Regions from separate parts of the Nocardia huaxiensis genome, predicted to be linked through region 2. Evidence: riboswitches for the same ligand, from Rfam matches in the RefSeq annotation. Region 2 holds a riboswitch; each other region holds the start of a gene.

Region 1 (7,520 bases), 1.6 Mb from region 2:
TGGGCCGGTACTCCGCAAGTCCCTTGTCCACCAGCAGATCCGCGATGCGCTGCACGCTCTGCCGGGTGATGCCCATCGCGCGGGCGATGCCCGCCACCGGCAGCGGCTCGTGCAGCACCGCACCGAGCACCTGCCACCACGCGGCGGTGATCCCCGCCGGTTTGGCCAATTCCTCAGCGATGGTGAGGAATTGGCCGTTCAGCTTGAACGACGTTATCGCCGCGGTCGCGAACAGCTCCTGCTCGCGGTTCACGCCCGCTGCTCTTCGTACTCGGCCAGCGCGTAGAACCCCGCCGGATCGTTCTCCCCGTAGAGCTTGTACCAGGCTTCCAGCACCTGCGGCTCGTAGATGTCCAAGCGCGCGAAGATCTCTCGCGCGAAATCCACCGGCCGCGTCCCCGTGGCCGTGATCAGATCCCCGTCGGTGACCGCCGTCTCGTGCACATAGTGCTCGCCGCCCGAATATCCGCTGAAGCCAAGGTAATTCGGATCATTGCTGGTGTGCGACCGCGAATCCAGCAGCCCCGCCGCCGCGAGCCCGAACGTGGCCCCGCAGATCGCCGCCACCGGCACCCCGGCCGCCAGGAATTCCGCCGCCTTCGCCGAAAAGTCCTTCAGCGCACCGGTTTCCCAGATATCGGATCCCGGCAGGATCAGCATCGCACTGTCTTCCGGCGACAGCTCGGAGAGCACGACATCCGGCACCACCCGCATGCCACCCGCCGAAACAACAGGCTCGGCGCTGATTCCAACAGTCCGGACCTGCCACGTACCCGGCTCCCGATGCCACAGTGCGCGATTGATGTGCGCGGTGGCGTGCCCCGGCTCCCAGTCGGCGAAGGTGTCGTAAACGGCCAGGTGCACTGTCTTCATCGTCATGACAGTATCCTGTCATATTTGACAGCACGCTGTCAATCATTCGTCGGTTCTCCACCCGTCTCGGGCCGCGCCTCCATGCTGACCTTGTCGAAGAACACCGTGTGCGCGATGAACGCCCCGAACCCGCTCGCCAGCAACACCACCCCCGCCACCCACGAGATATGCCAGAACGCCGCCGCCACCCCCACACAGCCACTCCCCAACCCGATGCTCTTCGCAATCGACGGCAGCAGACTGGAAGTCGGATAACCCGCGGACGGCCAGTCATCGATCAACGCCACGATCGCCAAATGCGGCAACGCCACCGCGAACGCGATCACCGCAATGGTCGCCGACCAGTTCAGCGGCCCAGCCGTGAGGAACGGCTGAATGACCACCACCCCGATGGCGATCAACCCGGTGGCCATCAGCGTCTCCTGCCGCACCCACGCGGCCTTACGCTCCGGTGTCTCCTGCTCGAACCACTCGTCGTCTCCCTTCACGTCCTCCATCGTGGAGTGCGAAGTAGGCCGAACAGCGTATTTGAGTCAGCGAGTTCCCCTGCCTACGAACCGGGCGGTTGACCTGCGGATATATTCCGCGAAACGCCGAAAACCCCTCAGCGCCAACGGCTATCGTGGGCGACACCTCTCTCCGAGGGACGGCGGATTGGTCTACGCCGTGTCCAGGAAGGAGGTGTGGATTGAATGAATGATCCGGAAAGGAAAACCCCGGTCAACTGGGCGTCCGTTCGCGCGACCGCCGCAGTAGCCGGGGCTCTCATCCAGGTGGTCAGGTTGATTCTGGACCTGCTCCATACGGACCGGTAATCCACGGGCCAGGCCGCTCTAGCCAGCGGCTTGGCCCTCACCAACCATCACCCGAGGTGACGTCCTAACCATACATCCCACGGGATATGGGATGCACAAATATCAGGGCAATAGAGATTCCGCTTATCGATTGCCCTTACCGCTCAGCTCAGTGCGCGGTCCAAGTCGCCGAGCAGGTCCTCGATGTCTTCGAGGCCGATGGAGATGCGGACTACGCCGTCGGTGATGCCCACTGCCGCACGGCCTTCCGGGCCCATGGCGCGGTGGGTGGTGGTGGCCGGGTGGGTGATGAGGGTCTTGGCGTCACCGAGGTTGTTGGAGATGTCGATGATGCGGAGGCCGTTGAGGACCTCGAAGGCGCGCTTCTTGGCTTCGCCTTCGGGGGCCTTGAGTTCGAAGGTGACTACCGTTCCGCCGCCGGACATTTGGGACTGGGCGAGGTCGTACTGGGGGTGCGACTTCAGGAACGGGTACTTCACCCAGGCCACGGCGGGGTGCTGTTCCAGGAACTCGGCGATGCGCAGGGCCGAGGCGTTGGACTGGCGGACGCGCAGGGGCATCGTCTCCAGGCCCTTCAGCAACGTCCAGGCATTGAAGGGGCTCAGGGCCGGGCCCGTGTGGCGCATAAGGTTTTTGACGGGGCCGTCGATGTAGTCCTGGGGGCCGAGGATGGCGCCGCCGAGGACGCGGCCCTGGCCGTCGATGTGCTTGGTGCCGGAGTAGACCAGGACGTCCGCGCCCAAGTCGAAGCCGCGCTGCAGCAGCGGGGTGGCGAAGACGTTGTCCAGCACCACCTTCGCGCCGGCGGCGTGGGCCAGCTCGGTGACCTTGCGCACGTCCACGAGGGACTGCATCGGGTTGGACGGGGTTTCGAAGAAGACGGCCTGGGTGGGGACGGACAGGGCCTGCTCCCACTGGTCCAGGTCCTCGCCGTCGACGAAGACCGTCTCGACACCCCAGCGCGGCAGGATCTCGTTCGCGACCACGAAACAGGAGCCGAACAGGCTGCGAGCGGCGACCAGGCGGTCACCCGCGCCGAGCAGCGCGCCCAGGGCGGTGAACACCGCGGACATGCCCGAGGCCGTGGCGAAAGCCGCTTCCGCGCCGTCGATCAGGCGCAGGCGCTCCTCGAACATGGCGACCGTGGGATTGCCGTAGCGGGAGTAGACGAAATGCTCGATGTCGCCGGTGAAGGACGCTTCCGCGGCCTCGGCGCTCTCGTAGACGAAACCGGAGTTCAGGAACAGCGCCTCGGAGGTCTCCTCGAAACCGGAGCGCCGGATGCCGCCGCGCACGCCGAGCGTGGCCGGGCCGACGCCCTCGGGCAGCGGCCGGTCGAACGAACCACCAGTGATCACGACTGCCTCCACGGAAGTCCGTCCGCGCGCCAGCCGGTCTGGCCGCGATGACCCTGCGCGTCGAGCGCGCCTTCGAAACCTTCGACGACATTGAAGGACGGAGCGAAACCGGCCGCAGTGGCGGCGGTGGCCGCGCCGATGGACCGCTGACCCGAACGGCAGATGAAGATGACCGGGGCCTCCGACGCCGAATCACGGTCGGCGAGGACGTTCCTCAGCTGGTCCACGAACCGCGAGTTCGGGCCGCCGGTGAAGTCCACCCATTCGATCAGCGCGGTCGGGCGGCCGATGCCGCTGGTGTCGGGCACCCCGACGAACCGCCATTCGGCCTCGGTGCGCACATCGACCAGCACCGCATCCGGATTGTCGCGCAACAGTTCCCACGCCTGCTTCGGCGTGATGTCACCCGCGTAGCTCACTCGAACCTCCTGTGAATCCGCACTTGCCGCACCACGAATTTTCCAGCGGTGCGGGCCAGGTCGTCACCCGGAGCACCCCACCGCGGAGGAGGGTTGCCGACCAGCCAGCCGGGGCTTCACGCTGGTACTCATGACCTGGGTTGAGATTGCCCGGACCAATGCCCGACTGTCAATTCTTTCCCCAGGGGCTCTGCCCCCGGACCCCGGAATCGGAGGCTCTGCCCCCGGCCCCCGTCGACCGGGATCACGATCAGGAATTGCAGACCAGCCAGCGGTTGTCGGTCTTGCTGAAATGCCAGGTCGAGGTGGATTCGACGCCGTCGGTGCGGGTGGTGACCTGCGCGGTGGCCTGATCCCCGTTCAGCTGCGCGTCGGTGAGCCGCACGAATTCGTATGTGGCGGCCTGTTCTCCGGCCGGCGGCTGCAATGGCGACCGCTTCTGATCGAACCCCGGGCAGGCCGTGCGCGGATCGAGTACGTCGGTGCCACTGCGGGATTGGGTGAAGGTGCTGGCAGCGACGGCCAGGCGGTCGCTATCTGTGACATTCTTCTCAACCGGCGACACCAGCGCGGCAATAACAATTCCGATGATTACAACCACGATGACGCCCGCCGCCACCAGGAATGGCAGCAGAGTCCGCGTCTCACCCTGATCGATCCGTACCGGCTGGTCATCGACGTCGCTCATGGGTAGATCATGCCTGGTCGACCGGGGTGTTCCGGCCGCGACACCGGGTACACGCGCGGGGTGGGCATTCCCACAGTTCACCGCACCGCGCGGGAGGGTGGTCCACCTCACCGATAGAATCACCACAATTCCCGCGCGAGAGCGGGAATAGCAACACCACGCAGCAACGCTGCAGCGTCGGGGGTTACCAGAGTGAACGGGACCACCCGAGCCAGGGCGTCAACTTAGCCTAAGCTAAGACAGACGGCTAAGTACTGACGGCAAGATAGTTTCGACCCAAAGGGTGCGCGTAAGAATGACCGAACAGAGTGCAGCGACCCGCCCGCTCCGCATTGCGATCGTGGGCGCGGGCCCGGCCGGCATCTACGCCGCCGACGCGTTGATGAAATCCGACGCGGACGTGAGCATCGACCTCTACGAGCGGATGCCCGCCCCGTTCGGCCTCATCCGCTACGGCGTCGCTCCCGACCACCCTCGCATCAAGGGCATCATCACCGCCCTGCACAAGGTGCTCGACAAGCCGCAGGTGCGCCTGCTCGGCAATATCGACTACGGCGTCGACATCAACCTCGAGGACCTGCGGCGCTTCTACGACGCCATCATCTTCTCCACCGGCGCCAATGCCGACCGCGCGCTGGAGATCCCGGGCATCGGCCTCGACGGCTCCTACGGCGCGGCCGACTTCGTCTCCTGGTACGACGGCCACCCGGACGTCCCGCGCACCTGGCCGCTGGACGCCAAGAAGGTCGCCGTGCTCGGCGTCGGCAACGTCGCCCTCGACGTGGCGCGCGTGCTCGCCAAGACCGGCGACGAACTGCTGCCGACCGAGATCCCGCCGAACGTCTACGAGGGCCTCAAGGGCAACCAGGCCCTGGAAGTGCACGTGTTCGGCCGCCGCGGTCCCGCGCAGGCCAAGTTCACCCCCCTGGAACTGCGCGAGCTCGACCACTCGCCGACCATCGAGGTCATCGTCGACCCCGAGGACATCGACTACGACGAAGGCTCCGAGGCCGCGCGCCGCCACTCCAAGCAGGTCGACATGATCTGCAATACCTTGGAGCAGTGGGCGATTCGCGATATCGGCAACCGCCCGCACAAGCTGTACCTGCACTTCTTCGAATCCCCGTCCGAGGTCATCGGCGACGCCGACGGCAAGGTCGTCGGCCTGCGCACCGAGCGCACCTCGCTCGACGGCACCGGCAACTGCAAGGGCACCGGCGAGTTCAAGGACTGGGACGTGCAGGCCGTGTACCGCGCGGTCGGCTATCTGTCGCAGAACATCCCGCAGCTGCCCTTCGACGATCAGGCCGGCACCGTGCCCAACGAGGCCGGACGCGTGCTCGTGAACGAGGACGCCGACGGCGCGGACCGGTTCATGCCGCAGACCTACGTTACCGGCTGGATCAAGCGCGGCCCCGTCGGCCTCATCGGCCACACCAAGGGCGACGCCAACGAGACCATCGCCTGCCTGCTCGACGACGCCGCCGGCTTCATCCCGGCCGCCGAACCCGAGCTGGACGCCGTCACCGCGTTCCTGGAGGAGAAGGGCATCCCCTTCACCACCTGGGCCGGCTGGTACCGCCTCGACGCCCACGAGCGGGCGCTGGGCGAGCCGGAGGGCCGCGAGCGCGTCAAGGTCGTGGAGCGCGAGGACATGCTGCGCGCGTCCGAGCCGGACAAGGTTTCCAACCAGTCCTGACCTGGCGTAATCCACCAGGCGGACAAGGTTTTCCGCACTTGTCACCGTTCTGAGGCATGCTGATCACGTGTTCGATGCCCATGTCCATCTCATCGATCCGCGGTTCCCGCTGATCGAGAACGAGGGCTACCTGCCCGACCCGTACACCATCGCCGATTACAAGCGGCGCATGTCGCGCTTCGACATCGACGGTGGTGCGGTGGTCAGCGGCTCCTTCCAGGGCACGGATCAGACGTATCTACGCGCGGCGCTGGCCGAGCTCGGGGACGGCTGGGTCGGCGTCACCAATCTCTCGCCGGAGACGCCGGACGACGAGATCGTGGATCTCAACTTCGCGGGCGTACGGGCGATCCGGTTCAACCTGAAGCGGGCGGGTGGCGACATCGTCGGGCTGACCATGCTGGCGCTGCGGGCCTGGGAGATCGCGCGCTGGCATGTGGAGCTCTACATCGACGGATCCATGCTCGGGTCGCTGGAGCCGGTGATCACCAAATTGCCGAAGCTGTCCATCGACCATATGGGCGGGTCCGACGAATGCCTGCCCTACCTGCTGAATCTGGTGGATCGCGGGGCCAAGGTGAAGGCGTCCGGGTTCGGGCGGGTGTCCATGGATGTGGGCTCGGCGCTGCGCAAGATCCACACTGTGAATCCCGAAGCGCTGATGTTCGGCACGGACCTGCCGGGGACGCGGGCCGGGCGGCCGTTCCTCGATTCCGATGTCGAGCTGATCTCGGATGCGGTGGGGTCGGATCTGCATCGGGTGCTCGAAGACAATGCGCGTGCCTTCTACGGGCTGCCCGCCAAGGAACGCCACTTCGAGGATCCGAATCCGACTCTGCGCCTTGACTCTTCGCAGGCGCCGACGCTGCGGCTGCGCCGTTCGGAACTACCGCTGCCGCCTCCGCCGACCCTGCCGCTGCCGCGCATCGACCGTTAGATCGCGATGGCGGCGGCGAGCCAGACCCCGGACGCCAGCAGCGCGCCGAACAGTTCGATAAGTATCGACAGCCCAACGCCTTTCAGCGCCTCGACGGTGGAGGGCCAGGCGGCCTGATGGTTGCCGAGCCGCTGTAGCTCCGAAACGTACACGCCGAGAACGAATCCCAGCAGCAGGCCGATCACCGGTATTACGAAGAAGCCGATGATGCCGAGCACCGCGCCGAGCACGATCGAGCGCGTGGGCACCCCGGCCTCCTGCATCTTGCGACCCGGCCAGGTGTATTTCACCACCCCGCTGATCACGAGAAACGTTGCGCAGACCGCGAATACGGTCCAGGCGGTGGTCCCGCCGGTGACGAAGGCCCAGACGCCGATGGCGACCAGGATCAACAGCACCCCGGGCAGCACCGGCACGATGACGCCCACCAGTCCGATCACAATCGCGAGGCCGACCATGACCTCACCCGCTGCGCTCACTTCGGCTCCTCCGCTCGGTTCGTCACCGATTCTCGCTATTTTCCCAGGGGGCGCAGCCCCCGCCCCCGTTACGAGGTGGTCCGGCATCGGGTCGTGATCCGATGCCGGACGCACGGCGGATCAGCCCTGAGAGCCGGTGTGCAGCGCGGTGAGCAGGCGCGTCATCCCGCCCTGTTCGTCGGTGTCACAGGGGCCGTCGACAGCCGCGTCGGCGCCGCTGCCGGTATTGCCGGTGAGCACGTCGTGCAGGAT
Region 2 (7,520 bases):
CGGTTGTGTCGAGGAGCGCGGCGAATACGGCGGGCAGCCCTGCCGCGATCAGCACCGACCCGATGGAGAAGGTCAGGTGGGCGGCGATCCAGGTCGCCGCCTGTTCGGCTTGCTCCGAATGTCGCAGCGGGTGCAGGGCATTGCCGATCGACCAGAGCACGCCACCGGCCACGAGCAGGTAGCCGCGTTGCACTCGATCGCGGAGGAGAGACGGAATCGGCGGTGTCGCAGTCGTTGTCACCGGACCACGATGGGCGCGGCCCATTGCCCCGGACTTGCCGTTCACTTGCGGACACGCGGACGCCCGCGCACCGGTGACGGTGCGCGGGCAGGGCGGACGATCAGACGCCCACGTGCACAGGACCTTCCAGCAGATTGGCCGGCTTGTCGCGAATCATGAAGGCGATGATGGGAATCGCGAGCAGGAAGAACCCCGCACCGATGTAGAAGGACACGTCGTAACTGTGGATGGCGGCGCGAGCCATGAGGTTGTCCATGCCCGCGTTGTCGGTGGCGAAACGTTCCGCGACCTGCACCGAGATGGTCGTGAGCAGAGCCGTGCCGATGGAGCCGCCGACCTGCTGGGCGGCATTCAGCAGGGCGCTGGCCACGCCGGAGTCCTCGTCGTCGACCTGGTGCAGCGCGGTGGTCTGCATGGCCACGAAGATCGCGCCCATGCCGAGTGCGATGAGCACCATGGCGGGCAGCACGCTCACCCCGTAGGTGTCACCGAACTCGAGTTGTGCCAGGTAGAGCAGCCCCGCCATGCCCAGGACCGCACCGGTGAGCATGATCGGCCGCGGACCGATCCTGGGCAGCAGCGCACTGGTGACACCGGCCGCGATCACGATGCCGATCGGGAAGGGCAGGAACGCGACTCCCGCTTTCAGCGCCGAATATCCGAGCGTGGCCTGCAGGTAGTAGGTCAGGTTCAGGAACATGGCGAACATGGCGATCGGCGTCAGCAAGGCCACCAGGAACGACCCGCCTCGATTGATCTCACCCGGAATACGCAGCGGCAGTAGCGGATTCGAGGACCGGCTCTCGATCACCACGAAGGCGATCAACAGCGCGGCGCCGGCGATGAGCAGGGCCAGCGTGCTGCCCGCACCCCAGCCGGCCTCCGCCGCCCGGCTGAATCCGTAGACGACGGATACCAATCCGAGCGTGGCGGTGATCGCCCCGGGCAGGTCGTAGCCGCCGGTGCGCGGCGCGGGCACATCCTTGATGACGACGGCCAGCGCACCCACGAAGGCCAGCAGCGCGACGGGCGTGTTCACCAGCAGGCACCAGCGCCAGTCGGCGTATTCGGTGAGCGCGCCGCCCGCGATGAGCCCGATGGCCGCGCCGCCCGCGGACACGCCCGCGAAGACGCCGAACGCCTTGGCGCGTTCCTTGGCCTCGGTGAACGTCACCGACACCAGCGACAGCGCCGCCGGAGCCAGCAGCGCACCGAACGCGCCCTGCAGTCCGCGCCCGGCGAACAATTGCCCGGCGTTCTGCGCGAGCCCGGCCAGCGCGGAGGCCGCGGCGAAGCCGATCAGCCCGATCAGGAAGATGCGGCGGCGTCCGAGGTAGTCGGCGAGCCGTCCGCCGAGCAGCAGCAGGCCGCCGAAGATCAGCGTGTAGGCGGTCAGCACCCACTGCTTGTCGCCTTCGCTGATCTTCAGATCGGCCTGGGCGTAGGGCAGCGAGATCGTGACGATGGTGGCGTCCAGCACCACCATCAGCTGCGCCAGAGCGATCACCCCCAGCGCCCACCATCGCTTGGAAGTGCTTGTGTCGGTAGGTATTTCGTCGGGTGTGCGCGTCACCGTCCCGGATGTCATGCCGTCTCCTCAGGATGCCTGGAACAACCCGACCATCGTGGCATCACCCGACAAATGGCGTCAAGAGAAAAATGTCCGACTGCGACAGTTGTCGGATGGCGTCGTGAAATACCCGCTGGTCGATACACTGTGGCCATGCCCGAGTCGACGCACGCCGATCTGCTGGAACGCCCCAGGCCGGGGCTGCGCGAACGCAAGAAGCAGCAGACCCGCGCGCGCATCATCGATGTGGCGCTGGAGCTCTGCGACGCCCACGGCTTCGACGCCACCACCGTCGAGCAGATCGCCGACGCCGCCGATGTCTCGCCCCGCACGATCAATCGCTACTTCGCGAGCAAGGAAGACATCGTCATCGCCCCCATCGCAGAATGGGGCACCGCGCTTGCCGACCACTTGCGCGCCGAACCCGTCACCGGGAATGAACTCCAGGCGCTGATGAACGCCTTCCTCGCCGTCATCGACGGCGTCATCGAACGCGACGAACCGCTGCCGTTCCGCTGGTTCCAGCAAATGCAGCGCATCATTCGCGGCAGCGCCGCCGTGCGCGCGTACAGCCTCGACGCCGCCGAGCACAAGACCGAACAGGTCACCGCGGCCGTGGCCGAACGCCTGGGCGCGGCCGTCGACTCGCTGCCCGTGCGCCTGGTGGTCAGCACCTGGCACACCATCATGCGAGTCGGCACGGAATGCGAGGACCAGACCCCGGAATGCCTCACCACCTCGGCGCGCGGCATGGCCGACGCCGTGGTCGACGCCTACCACGAATTCGTGCGGACCTGCGCCGCGCCCAGTGTGTCCGGCCCCACTTCGGAATCCGGGCCTTCCGCCCGTTAGAATCTCGCAACAGGTCAAGAGCATCAGCGTCAAGCCCCGGCTAGCTGATCGGCAACCCTCCAGCTGCGGTGGGGTGCTCCGGGTGAGGACCGGGCGCTCGAGGGCCGAGCGCAAGCGCACCGTAGGAGGTCACCGAAATGTGTTGTTGTCGAAGCCTATTCGCTTTCCGATAACGTCAGACTTCCGCCATTCGGCGACCTTGTTTTCCTGGAGCAGCACATGAGTGACTCGACCGCGCCCACGAATCCGGCCGACTGGTCCTTCGAGACCAGGCAGATCCACGCCGGGCAAGCGCCCGATGCGGCCACCGGGGCCCGCGCACTGCCGATCTACCAGACCACCTCGTATGCCTTCCGCGACACCGACCACGCCGCCGCGCTGTTCGGGCTCGCCGAGCCGGGCAATATCTACACCCGCATCATGAACCCGACCCAGGACGTGGTGGAACAGCGCATCGCCGCCCTCGAAGGCGGTGTGGCGGCCCTGCTGCTGGCCTCCGGGCAGGCGGCGGAAACCTACGCGATCCTGAACCTGGCGCAGGCCGGGGATCACATCGTGGCCAGCCCGCACCTGTACGGCGGCACCTACAACCTGCTGCACTACTCGCTGCCCAAACTGGGCATCGAGGTCAGCTTCGTCGAGGATCCGGACGATCTGGAGCAGTGGAAGGCCGCGGTGCGCCCGAACACCAAGGCTTTCTACGGCGAGACCGTCGCGAACCCGAGCAGCTCGATTCTGGACATCCCGGGCATCGCCGAGGTCGCGCACGCGGCGGGCGTGCCGTTGATCGTGGACAACACGGTCGCGACGCCGTATCTGATCCAGCCGCTGCAGCACGGCGCCGACATCGTGGTGCACTCGGCCACCAAGTACCTGGGCGGGCACGGTTCGGCCGTGGCCGGAGTGATCGTGGACGGCGGCACCTTCGACTGGACGGTCGAGGACGCCGAGGGCAATTCCCGCTTCCCCGGTTTCACCACGCCCGATCCCAGCTACCACGGTGTGGTATTCGCCGAACTCGGCGCGCCGGCATTCGCGCTGAAGGCGCGCGTGCAGTTGCTGCGTGACCTCGGCGCGGCCGTCGCGCCGTTCAACGCCTTCCTGATCGCGCAGGGCATCGAGACGCTGAGCCTGCGGGTCGAGCGGCATGTCGCCAATGCCCAGGCGGTCGCGGAGTTCCTGACGCAGCAGCCCGGCGTCGAGAAGGTCTACTACGCGGGCCTTTCCGACTCCCCCTGGCACGCACGCGGCAAACAGCTGGCACCCAAGGGTGTGGGCGCGATCGTGTCCTTCGAACTGGCCGGCGGCGTGGACGCGGGCAAGAAGTTCGTGGACGCGCTGGTCCTGCACAGCCATGTCGCTAACATCGGGGATGTGCGCTCGCTCGTCATCCACCCGGCCTCCACCACGCACGCGCAGCTGACGCCCGCCGAGCAGCTCGCTTCCGGCGTCACGCCTGGTCTCGTGCGTTTGGCCGTGGGTATCGAGGGCATCGACGACATCCTGGCGGATCTGCGCGCCGGACTGACGGCGGCGGCATCTTGACCGTGAGCATCGAATCGAGCACCTCCCGGCCGGCGGCGGAAGTCCTGCTTCCGCCGGCGGACGGCACGCTCGGCAGCATCGCTATCGGGGATGTGGAGCTCGAGAACGGGTCGGTCATCCCCGACGTCACCCTGGCCGTACAGCGGTGGGGCGAACTCTCGGCGAACGCGGACAACGTGGTGCTCATCGAGCACGCGCTGACCGGCGACTCGCATGTGGTGGGTCCCGCCGACGTGCATCACGCGCAGGCCGGCTGGTGGGACGGCGTGGTCGGGCCGGGTGCGGCGATCGACACCCGCGAATGGTGTGTCATCGCCACCAATGTGCTCGGCGGTTGCAAGGGCAGCACCGGGCCGTCCTCGCTGGCGGCAGACGGAAAGCCTTGGGGCGCACGGTTTCCCGAGATCACCATCCGGGATCAGGTGCACGCCGAGCAGAAGCTGTTCGACCTGCTCGGCATCGACCGGCTGGCCGCGGTGGTCGGCGGGTCCATGGGCGGCATGCGGGTGCTCGAATGGATGGTCGGCGCGCCCGAGCGGGTCGGCGCGGCACTCGTGCTGGCCGTCGGCGCGCGCGCCACGGCCGACCAGATCGGCACGCAGACAACGCAGATCGCCGTCATCAAGGCCGATCCGGACTGGCAGGGCGGCAACTATCACGGCAGTGATCGCGCCCCGATGACCGGCATGGGCCTGGCGCGGCGCATCGCGCACCTGACCTACCGCACCGAGGGCGAGCTCGACCATCGCTTCGAGAACCACGCCCAGGGGGATGAGAACCCTTGGGACGGTGGGCGTTACGCGGTGCAGAGCTACCTGGAGTACCAGGCCGACAAGCTCATCTCGCGCTTCGATCCGGCCACCTACGTGCTGCTCACCGAGGCCATGAACCGGCACGACGTGGGCCGCGGGCGCGGCGGCATCGAGGCCGCGCTGGCCTCGACGCTGGTGCCGTGCGTGGTGGGCGGCGTGGATTCGGATCGGCTGTATCCGCTGCGCACGCAGCAGGAGCTGGCGGATCTGCTGCCCGGCTGTAAGGGGCTGGAGATCGTGCGGTCCCGGGACGGGCACGACGGGTTCCTCACCGAGACCGAGGCGGTGGGCAAGCTGATGGTGGAGACCATGGATCTGGCCCGGACCGCGCGTGCGGCCCGGCGCTGAACCGGGTTACCGGAGCGACAACCGCATCGTGGCGCGGCGGCGCGGCCGGCCGTTCGGTCCGTAGATACCGAGCGGTCGCCTGAGTCGCACCTGTTTCACACGAATTATCCTGACGCACTGTTGGTTTCGCCCGAGTGACACCTCGGTTACCTGCCCCCGGATTCCGAGACGCAGAACCGCTGCGGCCGTAAAGTGTGATACATGACAGCGCCCTTCGATGACATGGATCTCCGCGATCTCGTCGAATTGCTCTCCGACGAGGAACAGCGTGAACTACGCCCCGCCATCCTGCGGGTACTGGACCGACTCCCCTCACAAGAGGTGCTGCGCCGCGAACTCGGACGGCGTCTCGTCACCAAGTGACGACACCGCGCGCTAGGTGACGCCCAGCGTGCTGATGGTGGCGGCCACCGCAATGGTCGCCCCGCCCAGCACGGCCATCCAGGCCACGTCGAACCGCTTGCTGCGCACAGCCAGCAACCCGGCCCGCTCGGTCGGCAACATCATGCGCAGCGCCGCCGCCAGCAACGTCGCCCCGCCGATCACATACGTCCCCCGCCGCCACCGATCCCACGCCAAAAACACCACCGCCACCACCAGCACGGCCCCCACCAACAGGATCGGCAGATTGTCGCGAACGAACGCACCGAAACGACTGCTCCGACTCTCGGGAGCGGCATGGGCGGCAGACACGATCCCGAGCTTAACGGCCATAGCGAGCCCGACCACAGTCACCCGCATGAGATGCCCGCATTCGTGGCTTATCGCCGTTTGTCGAGTTCGGACATGATCAGACGACGTGCCGGCTCACCACGGACAGCCTGGGCGGCTAGTCGGTCGAATGCTTTGCTGTACAGGACGATCTCTCGCGGCTGGGTGATTGTCAGCTCGGCGCTGAGTGTCTCGACATGAACGAGTCGATTGTCGAACATGATGAACCCGTTCGCGGACGGAGCTTCGTACACTGTGCGCTCCGGAATGATCCCGAGCAGAACCCGCGGCAAGGTCATCGCCGTCAGCAGGCGGTCAAGCTGCCCCAGCATCACCGAGTTGTCGCCAACCGTGGTTCTCAACACTTGCTCACCGATGACGAACGAGAACCGATGGTTTCCCCGATACAAGACCTGCTGGCGTTCGATCCGGGACGCAACGCCTTCGTCCAGATCATCCGGAATCCCGTAGAAGCCAATGACCTTCCGGAGAATGCCCTCTGCATACTCGGGCGTTTGGAGCAGCCCCGGAACCACTGCCGGCTCATACCAGCGCATCGAGCTGGATTCCGCTTCCAGCTTGACCGAGACCCGCTGTCTACGCCGCGTGCCGGTGCCGAGAATCCGCCGCCACTCCAGATAGGCAGCCTGGATGTTCCGCAGCGTCGCAATCAGATCCGGGAGTTGATCAACGCTGTTGGTGTGCGTGCACCACGCCCGGAGATCCAGCTCCGAGGGAGTTTGTTTGCCGTACTCGATTCGCGAGACTTTCGACTCGTGCCAGCGCGCCAGCTCGGCCAGCTTGCGACCAGTCAGACCTGCGTCGCGGCGAAGCTCCCGGAGTCTGAGTCCGAGAGCTTCCCTTTGTTCGTTTGCGGCACTGGTCACTTGGTATCGAGCGCCACGTAATCGGCGTGTGGAACGGCAGCCGACCACACGCGATCTCTAACTTCTCGGCAGTAGTCCACGATTCTCCGATCTTTGGTCAGAGCCCCGCCTGCCCACTGGCCGGAGGGCTCGAACACCGTGAAGGCTACTGACTCACCATCGAACAACCACCAGTCGTCAGCAGTCAGCCGACCCTGATCTATCAAATGCCGTGGCAGGTACCGGATGTCTTCTCCCGCCGCGATGTTCACACGGGAGACGATCAGCCCCCAGTCTGTATAAGGCGCATGCGGCACCGTGATCACACGTGCACGCCGAACGTGAACACCCCGCTCGGCGACCTCACGAATGAGAGCCGTCCACGGCTTCATCCACGCGTAGTCGTCAGGTTCGCCTGCCTTGAACCGCTCAAACGGCTCGAACTCTTCCGATGTTTCGTAAGTGTCCTGCACCTCCAGGTGAAACGCTTCCCGCTGGCAAGCACGAAGAAGGTTGTCGAACTCCTCACCCTGCAAGAGCAGCACCGTAAAACGCCCTCTCGTTCTTCGGAACCT
Region 3 (7,520 bases), 770 kb from region 2:
GCCATCACCAAATCCCTGGTCTTCCTACTCGACGACGACCCGATCCTGCTGCTGGTCTCCGGCGCCCACCAGGTGCACCTGCCCCGCACCAGCGAACGCCTGGAAGGCGCTCTCACCCGGGCCCCCGCCGCCATGGTGCGCGAGGTGACCGGGCAGCCGGTCGGCGGCGTGGCCCCGGTCGGCCACCCCACCAACCTGCCCACCTTCGTCGACAACGCCCTGTCCCGTCATCCGGAACTGTGGGCCGCGGGCGGCCACCCGAACACCCTGTTCCGCACCACCTTCGGCGAGCTGGTCCGGATCACCGCGGGCCTGGCCATCGACGTGGACTGAGCCGCCGGTCCACGCGATATTTCGCACAGCCCGGAATATTCGGGCGCCGCAGCACGTAGGTTCGTTGCGTGACTGATTCCGAGACATCCGGCGCCGAGCTACATGTGCCCGATGACCTGAGCGGCATCACCGCGCAGCAGTATCGCGCCGCCATGCGGCATTACCCGGCGGGCGTCACCATCGTCACGCTGAACTCCGGGAACGGCCCGATCGGTTTCACCGCCACCTCGTTCGCCTCGCTCTCCGCGGAACCCCCGCTCATCTCGTTCAATATCGCGCACACCTCCTCCAGCATCGAGGCCATGCTGCGGTCCGAATCCCTGGTCGTGCACTTCCTCGGTGAACACCAGAAGCACCTGGCCCAGCGCTTCAGCCGGGACGCCGCCGAACGCTTCAGCGACCGCTCACTGTGGACCGCACTCGACACCGGCGAACCGGTCCTGCACGGCACCCCCATCTGGGTGCGCGCCACCGTCTACAAGCTGCTGCCGATCGGCGATCACACGCTAGTGGTCGGCCTGGTCACGCGGGTGCACGACAACACCCAGGATTCCCCGGCCGTCGGCCCGCTCGTCTACTACAACGGCGCCTACCACCACGCCGAGATCTCCGACTGATTCCCGCCGGGTCGCATCCCGGCCGGATCAGGTCAGCTCGCCGATGCCGCGGTGCCGATACCCAGCGCCGCCAGAATCGCCGCGCTGAGCTGTTCCAGCCGATCCCGCACCGCGGGCCGTTGCAGCAGCGCCACCGCCCGGGACGCCGCCAGCGCCAGCAGCACCATTTCGATTGCGGCAATGGTGGATTCGATCGCCCCGAGCGTCAGCGTGTTCGCGAAGGTCACCTCGGTCAGGAACTGCGGCAGCACGGCGAGGTAGAACAACCCCACCTTCGGATTGAAAACGCACGATAGCAATCCGGCAGCGAATGCCGAGCGAACCGAGTTCGCCTTCTCCCGGGCCGTGCGCGCCGCGAGTTCATCCGCCCCCGCGGCCTTCCCCCGCCGATGCGCCAGCAGCGCGCGAATCCCCAAGTACACCAGGTAGATTCCGCCGATCACCTTCAGCGCGCGATAGGCCGTGGCCGACTGCTCCAGCAGCGCCGCCACCCCCGCGGCGACAACCACCGCCCACACGATCCCACCCAGCGCCGACCCCACTGCCGCGGCAATGGCGGGACGCGGCCCGGCCATCGAAAACCGCAGCACCAGAAAGGAATCCGGCCCCGGCGTGATGGACAGCAGCACGCACAGCCCGATGAAGCTCAACAGCAGCGCCATGCTCATCCGTCAATGACAGCACAGCCCACCGACATTCGGGAGGGAAGAACCCGCCGACCGGACCTGATGATGAAAACCGGCCGGCGGCCCCTCCGGGCGCGTCCAGAATTCAGTTTCGCGCGCTGAACTCCGCACCCAGTTCCTGGAACAGGTTGGTATTCATGGTGAATGCGAGTCGCGCCTCGTCCAGCACGCGCTCCACATCGTCCCCGGCGAGGGGCAGCCGGTCCAGGCTCTCGCGGTATTCGCGTTTGAACGCGGCCGGATTCGAGATGCCGTCGAAGACGTAGAACCGCACGCCGTCGCCCTTCTTGGGCAGATCCCACAGCTTCTCGGCGGTCCCGCGAATGACCTGGCCGCCCGAGAGATCGCCGAGGTAGCGGGTGTAGTGATGCGCGATGTACCCGGCCGGGAAGGTGCGCGCACACTCCTCGATCCGGGCGGCGTACGCGGAAGTCGAAGGCAGTGCGGACAATTCGTCGCGCCAGTTCGGTCCGCCGAGGTAGGCGAGGTCGAGTTCGAGAGCGGCGAGCCGATCGAGTTCCGACCGGACGAACGGCCCGGCGACGGGGTCCTGAGCGAGCTGCGCGGAGTGCTTCTCCAGCGCGTCGTAGACGAACCACAGCTGCGAGGTGTAGCGGTAGAAAGCCTGGACACCGAGCTTCCCGGTGAGCAGATCGCGCATGAATGTGGAGTGTTCCGCCTCGTTGTGCTGCTGCTCGGTCGCGGTGCGGATGAGCGTCGAGAACGGCGTGTCGATGTCCAGCATGAGCAACCTCTTTCACCTCTCGGGCGCCCAACTATGGCTACCCTAACTTCTAGTGACAAGGTTAGCTACAGCAACAATCCCGCGAAACGTACTTTGCGGCCGACCGGATCCAACTTTCGGATGATTTTCGCGGCGGGGTTGACAAGATCCCCGCCCGTCTGCCAGCCTCTGAAACCAGGTCATGAGTGCCAGTGCAAAGCCCCGGCTAGCTGGTCGGCAACCCTCCTCCGCGGTGGGGTGCTCCGGGTGACGACCCGGCCGTATCCCGACTTGGGAACGGCAAGCGCGGACACTCGATCACTCACTTTCTGATCGCGCGTCCCTTATCCGACGGGATTTCGTGATGACTGCTTTCGCCGACCAGAGCTGTGCCGCCCTCGCCGAGGTGTCCGGCCGCGACCTCCAGGTCCCCCTCGTCCAGGGCGGCACCATCACCTACGCCAACTTCGACTACGCCGCCAGCGCACCGGCATTGACCCAGGTCACCGACCGCATCCAGGAGCTGCTGCCGTTCTACGCCAGCGTGCACCGGGGCGCCGGCTACGCCTCGCGCATCTCCACCGACTGCTACGAATCGGCCCGCGGTTCCGTCGCCCGCTTCCTCAACGCCGCCGACGACCAGGTCGTCGTCTTCACCCGCAACACCACCGACTCGCTCAACCTGCTCGCCGGGTGCGTGCCCGGCGACACCGTGGTCCTCGACGTGGAACACCACGCCAACTTCCTGCCCTGGCAGCAGCGCGGCCGCCGCGTGGTCCCGGTCGCCGACACCATCGAGGAGACCATCCAGCGGCTGGTCGCCGAACTGTGCGCCAAACCCGCTGCGCTGCTTGCGGTTACGGGCGCCTCCAATGTCACCGGTGAACTGCTGCCGCTGGAGCGCCTGGCCTGGATCGCGCACCAGTGCGGCACCCGCATCCTCGTCGACGCCGCCCAGCTGGCCCCGCACCGCCGGATCGATCTGCGCACCAGCGGCATCGACTACCTGGTCTTCTCCGGTCACAAGACGTACGCGCCCTTCGGCGCGGGCGTGCTGGTCGGCCGCCGCGACTGGCTCGACGCCGCCGAACCGTATCTGGCCGGCGGCGGCGCGGTCCGCTCCGTCACCACCGACAGCGTGGAGTGGGCGCCCGCCCCGCAACGGCACGAGGCCGGATCACCGAACGTCCTCGGCGTGGCGGCACTGGCCGCCGCCTGCGACGCGCTCGCCGAACTCGACGCCACCACGGCCATCGAGCATGAGCAGTACCTCACCCATCGCCTGCGCTACGGCCTGAAAACCGTTCCGGGAGTGCGCTTTCTGCGCATCTGGCGGGACAGCACCGACGCCGTCGGCATTGTCGCCTTCACCGTCGACGGCTTCGAACCCGGCCAGGTCGCGGCCTACCTCTCCGCCGAGCACGGCATCGGCGTGCGCGACGGCCGCTTCTGCGCACACCCGCTGCTGTCACGCCTCGGCGTCGACGCGGCCCTGCGCGCCAGCATCGGCCTCGGCACCACCGCCGCCGAGGTGGACCGCCTGATCGAGGCCGTCGCCACCCTCGTCGACAAGGGCCCGGCCTGGAATTACGCCCGCACCGAAGGACATTGGAATCCGGTGCCGGAGACCCGGCCCTTCGGCAGCGGTAACGAGGGCGCGGCGCCCTGCGCGTTCTAAAACACGAGGTAGCGGGCGGCGAGTTCTTCGACGAAAGGGTCGTCGTCCGCGACCACGTTCAGGATGTCAAGATCGTCCTGGACGGAAACCCGGCGTACATCGTCCTGTTCGGGGTCCGGTCCGTCTTCTTCCAGCTGCCGGATCAGTTTCGCGCGTACTCGTTCCTTCAGCGAATCACTCATATCCAGAGCATGCCCCGCCGCCACACGATCATCCGGACAGGCACGCCGCAGGGCTCACACCGGCGCGAGCCAGGTTCCGTACGGCGTGTTCCGCAGCACCGTGAACGCCACCAGCAATATCCCGGTTACCCATAGCGCCGCCTGCGGCAGGATGCGCGGCAGCGGCGGCGGCATCTGCCCGCGCAAGCCCTTGATCATCCAATTCCCCCACCACGCAAAGAAACCCACCAGCAGCGGAAGCAGCAGCAGATTGCTGTGGATGGCGTCCAGAATCCGCCCGTCGGTGAGGTTGTGCATGCCCCGCAACCCGCCGCAGCCCGGGCACCAGTACCCGGTCAGCTCGTAGAACGGGCACACCCCGTAGGACCCCTCCACGTGCGGATCCCGGAAATGCAGCAGCGCCATGGCTCCGGCCATCGCGCCGCCCGCGAGCAACGGCAACCCCGCGGTCAGCCACCGCGGCCGGGCAGAGGGTTCGCGCACAGGCGCCGATGCGGTGTCCACGCGCTCAACGGTAGCGGCGTGGACCGCGCGCTGCCAGAGCGGTCTCAACGCACCGGCGCCCGTTCGACGACCGGCGCGGTGAGTGTCCCGGCAAGCATGTCGATGATTTCTCCCCAGGCATCCACAGCTCCGGCCGCGACCTTGCCCGCCTCCACCGCACGCTCGTGATCGGCGAGCAGCGCGAAAAGCACTGTGGGCAAAGCACGCAAGCGTCGCAGGCGCAGTCGCGGCGGCAGCTCGCCGAGTTCGCCTTCGAGCCCGCGCATGATCACGCGCACCGAAGTGCGCTGTGCACTGTCGAGATTGCCCGCGTCGGTGACGGCGGGATGCGCGTGGATCTGTTCGAGAAACCGCGCGTAATGGTGTACGCCGTGCCGTGATCCGAGTTCGAACATGGGGATGACCAGGGCCTCCAGCAGCCCGTGCACGCGCTGCGGCGGCCTCGAATTCGATTGTTCGGCAAGTATTTCCAGCCGCCGGACTTCCAGGGTGGCCAGCCGGTACTCGACGACGGCCTCGATCAGTCCGTCGCGCGAGCCGAAGTGGTACTGGATGGCGGAATTGTTCCGCTGTCCGGCCGCCGCCGCGATATCGCGCAGCGGCACCGTCTGCCCGCGTTCCGCGATGAGTCGTTCCGCCGCGAGAATGATCCGCTCGCGCGCCGCTGTCCCTGCCACAGCTTGCAGGGTAGCCGCTCACCAGCGCCTAAAGAACTCCTCCTTGACAGTTAAGAACCTGTTCTTAAATATTGCTCGTGACCGCCGTCACGGGCGGTTTCCGAAGGAGGAATTTCCATGATCCTTGACGCCTTCCGCCTCGACGGCCGCGTCGCCCTGGTCACCGGCGCCGGGCGCGGCATCGGCGCCGCCACCGCGCTCGCCCTCGCCGAAGCCGGTGCGGATGTCGCCCTCGCCGCCCGCACCGCCGCCCAGCTCGACGAGGTCGCCGGCAAGATCCGCGCGCTGGGCCGCCGCGCGGTCACCGTCCCGTGCGATCTGTCGGATCTGTCCGCGGTGAGCGCCTTCGCCGAACAGGCCGCCGCCGAGCTCGGCCGCATCGACATCGTGGTCAACAATGTCGGCGGCACCATGCCCAACACCTTCATGACGACCTCCCCCGAATTCCTCGAAGAGGCGTTCCGATTCAACGTCTCCACCGCGCACGCCCTCACTCAGGCCGCGGTCCCGCACATGCTGAAGAACGACGGCGGCTCGGTGGTGAACATCAGCTCGATGCTGGGCCGCACCGCCGGTCGCGGCTTCCTCGCCTACGGCACCGCCAAAGCGGCACTGGCACATTGGACGCGACTGGCCGCCACCGATCTGTCCCCGCGAGTCCGCGTGAACGCCATCGCCGTCGGCTCCGTGCTGACCTCGGCGCTGGAGGTCGTCGCGCAGCAGCCGGAGATCAAGGCGCGCATGGAATCGGCGACGCCGCTGGGTCGCCTGGGTGAACCCTGGGAGATCGCGGCCGCCATCGTCTACCTGAGTTCCCGTGCGGGCGGCTACATCACGGGCAAGGTCATCGAGGTGGACGGCGGAATCGAGCACCCCAACCTGGAATTGGGCATTCCGGACCTGTGAATCGGACACTATCTGTCTGTGACACAACGGCTCCGGATCGGCCGATGAATCGTCGGTGAACACCGTTTCGGAGATCTAGACGGCGAACGGCGGTCCTTGGCACGGTCTAGACCGTGAAATTCCCACACGGAAATACCTTCACCGCCCTGACCGCCGCCGCCTTCGTCACCCTCTCGACAGTCGCCGGAACCGTCACCGCGACAACCGCATCCGCCGCTGCCACCGTCAACAAAGTGGTGGTCATCGGCCTGGACGGGGCAATGTACAAGAAGATTCAGGAAGCCGGGGCGGCCAATCTGCTGAAGCTCGCCGCCGAGGGCACCCTTGGGCAGACCTCCATCGCACCGCACACCACCATCTCCGGTCCGTCCTGGAGCACGGTGCTGACCGGCGTCTGGGACACGAAGCACGGAATCTACAACAACAGCTTCACCGCCAAACCCTTCGAGAAGTACCCCAGCGCTTTCACCCTGCTCGAAAAGGCCAAGCCCGAACTCCGGACCGAATCCATCGTCACCTGGAAACCGATCAGCATCATCGCCGGTTCCAACACCCCGCACGCCGATGTGAACATCGCCAGCCCCGCCCAGTCCGACGACCCGACCGAAGCCAAGATCGACGCTGTCACAGCCGATTCCAGCGCGGCGGCCATCACCGACGACGGCCCGGACTTCCTGTTCACCCACCTCGATCAGATCGACGAGGCCGGCCACAGCCACGGCGGCTCCTCGAAGGAGTACCTCGAGGCGATCCGGCGCATCGACGCCGAGGTCGGCAAGATCGTCGCCGCCGTCGACGCCCGAGCCAAGGCCAACCCCAACGAGAAGTGGAACATCCTGGTCACCGCCGACCACGGCCACAAGCCCGGCGGCGGCCACGGCGGCCAATCCGCCGACGAGACAGCCAATTTCCTCATCGCGCGCGGCCCGTCCTTCAAGGCCGGCGTCACCAACAGCACCAACTCGCTGGTCGACATCACGCCGACCGTGCTCGACCTGCTCGGCGTGCAGGCCGGCCCCGACTTCGACGGCAAGTCGATCATCGATGGCGGCGGCAGCGGCAGCGCCGGTGGCGGCACCGGCTCCTCCAGCCTTTCCTCCGGCCTGTCCAGCGGATCAGCGGGCTCGAACCGAGCCGGATAGCAGCAGGCACATTCGAGCAGCTATGCCGAATGGGCCGCCGCGATCCGCTCGGCGTCGACGAGGGCGACCAC

Evidence for each region. Region 2 has a riboswitch for S-adenosylmethionine ahead of H0264_RS06645 (bifunctional o-acetylhomoserine/o-acetylserine sulfhydrylase). Riboswitches for the same ligand answer to the same signal wherever they lie in the genome.
Region 1: another riboswitch for S-adenosylmethionine. It lies ahead of H0264_RS37610 (rhodanese-like domain-containing protein); the one in region 2 lies ahead of H0264_RS06645 (bifunctional o-acetylhomoserine/o-acetylserine sulfhydrylase).
Region 3: another riboswitch for S-adenosylmethionine. It lies ahead of H0264_RS03270 (aminotransferase class V-fold PLP-dependent enzyme); the one in region 2 lies ahead of H0264_RS06645 (bifunctional o-acetylhomoserine/o-acetylserine sulfhydrylase).

The regions. Positions count from the first base shown of each region.
Region 1 covers NZ_CP059399.1:8,208,106-8,215,625, forward strand. The annotation lists gene H0264_RS37590 (MarR family winged helix-turn-helix transcriptional regulator) at 1-253, opposite strand, end outside; gene H0264_RS37595 (type 1 glutamine amidotransferase family protein) at 250-873, opposite strand; gene H0264_RS37600 (hypothetical protein) at 912-1,361, opposite strand; gene H0264_RS37605 (O-succinylhomoserine sulfhydrylase) at 1,832-3,046, opposite strand; gene H0264_RS37610 (rhodanese-like domain-containing protein) at 3,043-3,465, opposite strand; SAM riboswitch class IV at 3,480-3,601, opposite strand; gene H0264_RS37615 (Rv0361 family membrane protein) at 3,716-4,153, opposite strand; gene H0264_RS37620 (FAD-dependent oxidoreductase) at 4,449-5,852, shown strand; gene H0264_RS37625 (amidohydrolase family protein) at 5,920-6,789, shown strand; gene H0264_RS37630 (DUF456 domain-containing protein) at 6,786-7,247, opposite strand; gene H0264_RS37635 (hypothetical protein) at 7,389-7,520, opposite strand, start outside.
Region 2 covers NZ_CP059399.1:1,485,851-1,493,370, reverse strand. The annotation lists gene H0264_RS06660 (hypothetical protein) at 1-241, opposite strand, end outside; gene H0264_RS06655 (MFS transporter) at 342-1,829, opposite strand; gene H0264_RS06650 (TetR/AcrR family transcriptional regulator) at 1,965-2,663, shown strand; SAM riboswitch class IV at 2,676-2,786, shown strand; gene H0264_RS06645 (bifunctional o-acetylhomoserine/o-acetylserine sulfhydrylase) at 2,883-4,208, shown strand; gene metX (homoserine O-acetyltransferase MetX) at 4,205-5,368, shown strand; gene H0264_RS06635 (hypothetical protein) at 5,570-5,731, shown strand; gene H0264_RS06630 (DUF3017 domain-containing protein) at 5,744-6,061, opposite strand; gene H0264_RS06625 (helix-turn-helix domain-containing protein) at 6,130-6,966, opposite strand; gene H0264_RS06620 (DUF6879 family protein) at 6,963-7,490, opposite strand; gene H0264_RS06615 (hypothetical protein) at 7,471-7,520, opposite strand, start outside.
Region 3 covers NZ_CP059399.1:716,346-723,865, reverse strand. The annotation lists gene H0264_RS03290 (YbaK/EbsC family protein) at 1-333, shown strand, start outside; gene H0264_RS03285 (flavin reductase family protein) at 486-950, shown strand; gene H0264_RS03280 (LysE family translocator) at 983-1,618, opposite strand; gene H0264_RS03275 (biliverdin-producing heme oxygenase) at 1,722-2,381, opposite strand; SAM riboswitch class IV at 2,559-2,673, shown strand; gene H0264_RS03270 (aminotransferase class V-fold PLP-dependent enzyme) at 2,725-4,038, shown strand; gene H0264_RS03265 (hypothetical protein) at 4,035-4,220, opposite strand; gene H0264_RS03260 (DUF2752 domain-containing protein) at 4,275-4,724, opposite strand; gene H0264_RS03255 (TetR/AcrR family transcriptional regulator) at 4,769-5,401, opposite strand; gene H0264_RS03250 (SDR family oxidoreductase) at 5,519-6,307, shown strand; gene H0264_RS03245 (alkaline phosphatase family protein) at 6,421-7,449, shown strand; gene H0264_RS03240 (PLP-dependent cysteine synthase family protein) at 7,470-7,520, opposite strand, start outside.